DNA from 2 places in the Streptomyces sp. NPDC127098 genome. Region 1 is predicted to be linked to the other one. Evidence: riboswitches for the same ligand, from Rfam matches in the RefSeq annotation. Region 1 holds a riboswitch; the other holds the start of a gene.

Region 1 (2,161 bases):
GGCACGAGCGGTCCGCCCCGGGCCAGCCGTCACCCTAGGTGAGCTTCGGGCCCTCATCGGCGGCTGTCTGTGATCGACCCATGCTTCTTACCCGCAGGTAACACGCCGGCCGTCCGGCGGTGCCCGGGGACACACCACCGAAACGAGGGGCGCACCGGGGGATGCTTCGCCGCCGGCCGGGTACTCGCGGGCGGTGTCGGAACCCGAGTCCTACGACGCCGGCCCCTACGTCCCGGAAGGCGCCGGGCTGCCCGAGCTGCGCGGCGCCGCCGCCGACTGCCACGGCTGCCCGCTGTACCGCGACGCCACCCAGACTGTGTTCGGCGCCGGCGAGCCGACGGCCCGCCTGGTACTGGTCGGCGAGGAGCCCGGCGACCAGGAGGACCGGCGGGGCGCGCCCTTCGTCGGTCCGGCCGGCCGGGTGCTCGACCGGGCGCTCGCTGACGCCGGCATCGACCCGGACGACGCGTACCTCACCAACGCCGTCAAGCACTTCAAGTTCGCGCCCCGGGGCAAGCGCCGCATCCACAAGCCGCCGACGCTGCGCGAAGCGGCCGCCTGCCGGCCCTGGCTCACCGCCGAACTCCGCCTGATCGAACCCGAGGTGATCGTGGCGCTCGGCGCCACCGCGGGCAAGGCGCTGCTCGGCTCCTCGTTCCGGGTGACCAGGCAGCGCGGAACACGGCTGCCGTGGTCGGGCGAGGGCGCGGACACGGTGGTCGCCACCATCCATCCGTCGGCCGTGCTGCGCGCCGACGACGCGGAGCGCGAGGCCGCCTACGCCGGCCTGGTCGCCGACCTGAAGGTGGCCGCCCGCGCCCTGGCGGGGGCCTGACCACCGGGTTTCCTGTCAGCGGCCGCGTGCCCAGGGCTCGTCCGAGGAGTGAGACACCCCGGGCGCGCGGGCGAGCCCTGTGCCAGAATCCTCGGCGAGGTCACGAGTGACAGCGACCACGGCCCCGGCCCGCTGTCCGGCAACCCTCCGTCGTGGCGGGGTGCCCCGGGTGATGACCGGGTCGCGAGCAGCAGGGCTCGCGGCAAGTGCGGCCCAGAAGGAGCTCCCTCGTGCGAATGCGAATGCGGTAGAGCGTCACGCTCCCCCCTCGTCTTCCTTCCCTTCACCCTCCCCCTTTCTCTCGTTACCCGCCTTCTCGCGCCGACGGCCACCCGCGAGGCCGTCGGGCGCGCCTGCCCACGGAGACGTGCTCATGACCACCAGCTGTGCCCCCGTCGCCCCCAGCACCACCGCCGCCCCCGCCAGCCTCGACGTGCTCAGCGCCGGCGTCCGCGCCCCGCTCGCCAGCGGCGGCGACATCGAGTACGCCGCGCTCGACTACGCGGCGTCCGCGCCCGTGCTGCGCCGCGTCTGGGAGGAGGTGGCCGAGTACGCGCCGTACTACGGCAGCGTGCACCGGGGCACCGGGCACCTCTCGCGGCTCTCCACCCAGCTCTTCGAGCGCAGCCGGGAGACCGTCGCCGGGTTCCTCGACTGTCGCCCGGCCGACCAGGTGGTCTTCACCCGCTCCACCACCGACTCGCTCAACCTGCTGGCCGCCGCACTGCCCGCCGGCACCCGGGTGTTCGTCTTCGAGACCGAGCACCACGCGGCGCTGCTGCCGTGGGCCCGCCACGGCCACCAGGTCACCTACCTCGACGCCCCGCACTCGCCTCGCCACGCCGTCGAGATCGCCGAGTCGGCGCTCGCGGCCCGCCCCGAGGCCGGTGGACCGGCGCTGCTGTGCGTCACCGGCGCCTCCAACGTCACCGGCGAGCTGTGGCCGGTCGCCGAACTCGCCGCCGCCGCACACCGCCACGGGGCCAGGATCGTGCTCGACGCCGCCCAGTTGGCCCCGCACCGGCCGGTCAGCGTGCGGCGACTCGACGTGGACTGGGTGGCGTTCTCCGGTCACAAGCTCTACGCCCCCTTCGGCGCCGGCGTGTTGGCCGGCCGCGCCGACTGGCTCGCCACCGCCGCGCCCTACCTGGCCGGCGGCGGCGCCACCCGCGTCGTCAACCGGCGCGCCGACGGCGGCGTGCACGTCCAGTGGGCCGACGACGAGGCCAGGCACGAGGCCGGCTCGCCCAACGTCATCGGCGCCTTCGCCATCGCCGCCGCCTGCCGTGCCCTCACCGAGGCCGGCCACGAGACGCTGGTCGCCCA
Region 2 (2,161 bases), on a different contig from region 1:
GGCGGTGAGTTCGACGCCGGTGCGTTCGCGGAGTTGGTCGGCCCGTCTGCGGGTCTCGCCCCTGGCGTCGTGGGTGAGGACCATCGGGCCGCCGGTCGGGTAGCTGTTCAGTTCGAGCTCGGCGAAACGGTCGCCGGCCGCCTCGCGGATCCAGCCGATCTTCTCCTCGGTGGCGGCGAGGGTGATGCTCGGTGCGTCGAGGGTCGGCAGGCCCTGCTCGTTTCTCCCGAGCCGGGGCGCCAGGCCGACGATCCCCGCCTCCCTGGCGGCCAGCGTCAGCAGTCGCCTTCCGCCACCGCCGACGAAGATCGGCGGGTGCGGGCGTTGGACCGGCTTGGGCTGGGCGTCGTAGTCGGTGATCGTGTAGTGCTCGCCGGCGAAGGTGAACCTCTCGTCGGCGAAGCAGCCCTTGAGGACCCGGATGGCTTCGGTGAGTCTGGCGACCCGGGTGGCGACGGGCTCGAAGGGGATGCCGATCGCGTCGTGCTCGGGCTTGTTCCAGCCGGCTCCGAAGCCGATCTCCAGGCGTCCGCCGGAGAGTCGGTCGAGCGTCGCGAGTTCCTGGGCCAGGACGGCGGGGTGCCGCAGGTTGGTGTTGAACACGAAGGTGCCGACGCGGAGCCTCTCGGTCGCCGCGGCCGCGGCGGCGAGGAGGGGGACCGGGGCGTACTGGGCCACGAGGTGGTCGGGGATCACCAGGGCGCTGTAGCCGATCGACTCCGCGCGGCGGGCGAAGGCGGCCAGGCCGGGTCCGTCGTGCTGTTCGCCGACGACGGTGAGGAAGCGGAAGGGACGCATCGCGTCATCGTGTCGGAGATGTGAGGCGCGGACCAGGTGCCACCCGGCCCGTGGACGCATGTCTCATATGGCGGACAGCGGGTTCTCTGGGGCGTTTTCGTCGGCTACGTTTCCGCGCAGGTCAAGAGTGCCAGCGTGAAGCCCCGGCTAGCTGGCCGGCAACCCTCCTGCACGGTGGGGTGCCCCCGGGGAGACGACCCGGCTGCGGTGATGCGGCAAGCGTGCTCCGGTGAGCTCTCGAATAGCGAGAACTCCGTCTTGATATGTGGACGGCCGAGCGGTTTGCCCGTGCCTCGGCCTTCAGTGAGCAGGCACGGCGAGGCGGAGTTCATGGGCACCACGGAGCAGGACGACATCGGGCGGCTGGCCGGTCTCGGGGAGGGGGTCGAGGCGGCGCGCGGCACCAAGCCGTTGGTGGCGGCGCGGGCCCAGCAGGCCGGGGAGGCGCTGTTCGGCGACGAGGTACCGGTGCGGCGTGGCCTGGCCGCGTTGGCCGCGCGCTGGCACGGCGTGGCGGAGCTGGTTCAGGAGCACGCGGAGCGGGGCGGCGATCCGGCGCTGTGGGGGGACGAGCTTCCCGAGGACCCGGCGTTGCGGGCGGCGGCGGCCCATGTCGACCTGGTCTCCGTCTCGCCGGCGTTGGCCACCCGCGAGGATCTGGAGCGGCTGGCCGCGGCCGGGTGGTCGCCGGACGAGATCGTGGCGATCTCGCAGGTCGCGGCGTTCACCGCGTTCCAGGCGCGGGCGATCCAGGGGCTGCGGCTGCTCGAGGGGCGCGGCCCGGACGTGGCGGCGCGGCCGGGGCGGGCCACGCCCGGGCGCGGGCGGGTCAAGAGCACCGCGCGGACGGCGTCCAACGGGCGGGCGCGGCCCGTCGAGTACACCAGGGAGTTGCTGTCCTGGACGGCGTGGGTGGCGCCGGTGCCGACCGAGGAGCTGACCGCCGAACAGGAGGACTCCTTCCGGGGCAAGACCAACGGCGAGTACTTCCGGCTGCTGGCCCGGCTGCCCAGGGTCCTGGCGGCCCGCACCGCGTTGGACGCCGCGATCTTCGCCACCGTCGAGGGCCTGCCCCGCGCCGAGCGCGAGCTCGCCGCCGCGGCGACCAGCAAGGTGACGGACTGCGTGTACTGCGCCTCCGTGCACGCCCGGAAGTCCGCCCAGATGTCCAAGCGCCCGGCGGACGTGGACCGGCTGCTCGGGGTCTCGCTGGGGAGGGACGCCGACTGGGTGCCGCCGCGCACCGCGCCGCTGGCCGAGGGCCAGGACTCCCGCTGGGCCGCGATCGTCGAGTTCGCCGCGGCGCTCGCCACCACCCCGGTCAGCGCCACCACGGCCCACGTGGACCGGCTGCGCGCCGAGG

The links. Region 1 has a riboswitch for S-adenosylmethionine ahead of ACFWI8_RS09880 (aminotransferase class V-fold PLP-dependent enzyme). Riboswitches for the same ligand answer to the same signal wherever they lie in the genome.
Region 2: another riboswitch for S-adenosylmethionine. It lies ahead of ACFWI8_RS06085 (peroxidase-related enzyme); the one in region 1 lies ahead of ACFWI8_RS09880 (aminotransferase class V-fold PLP-dependent enzyme).

Annotation. Positions count from the first base shown of each region.
Region 1 covers NZ_JBHXFJ010000011.1:2,443-4,603, reverse strand. The annotation lists gene ACFWI8_RS09885 (UdgX family uracil-DNA binding protein) at 194-835, shown strand; SAM riboswitch class IV at 934-1,050, shown strand; gene ACFWI8_RS09880 (aminotransferase class V-fold PLP-dependent enzyme) at 1,209-2,161, shown strand, end outside.
Region 2 covers NZ_JBHXFJ010000006.1:12,326-14,486, forward strand. The annotation lists gene ACFWI8_RS06080 (TIGR03621 family F420-dependent LLM class oxidoreductase) at 1-798, opposite strand, end outside; SAM riboswitch class IV at 918-1,026, shown strand; gene ACFWI8_RS06085 (peroxidase-related enzyme) at 1,129-2,161, shown strand, end outside.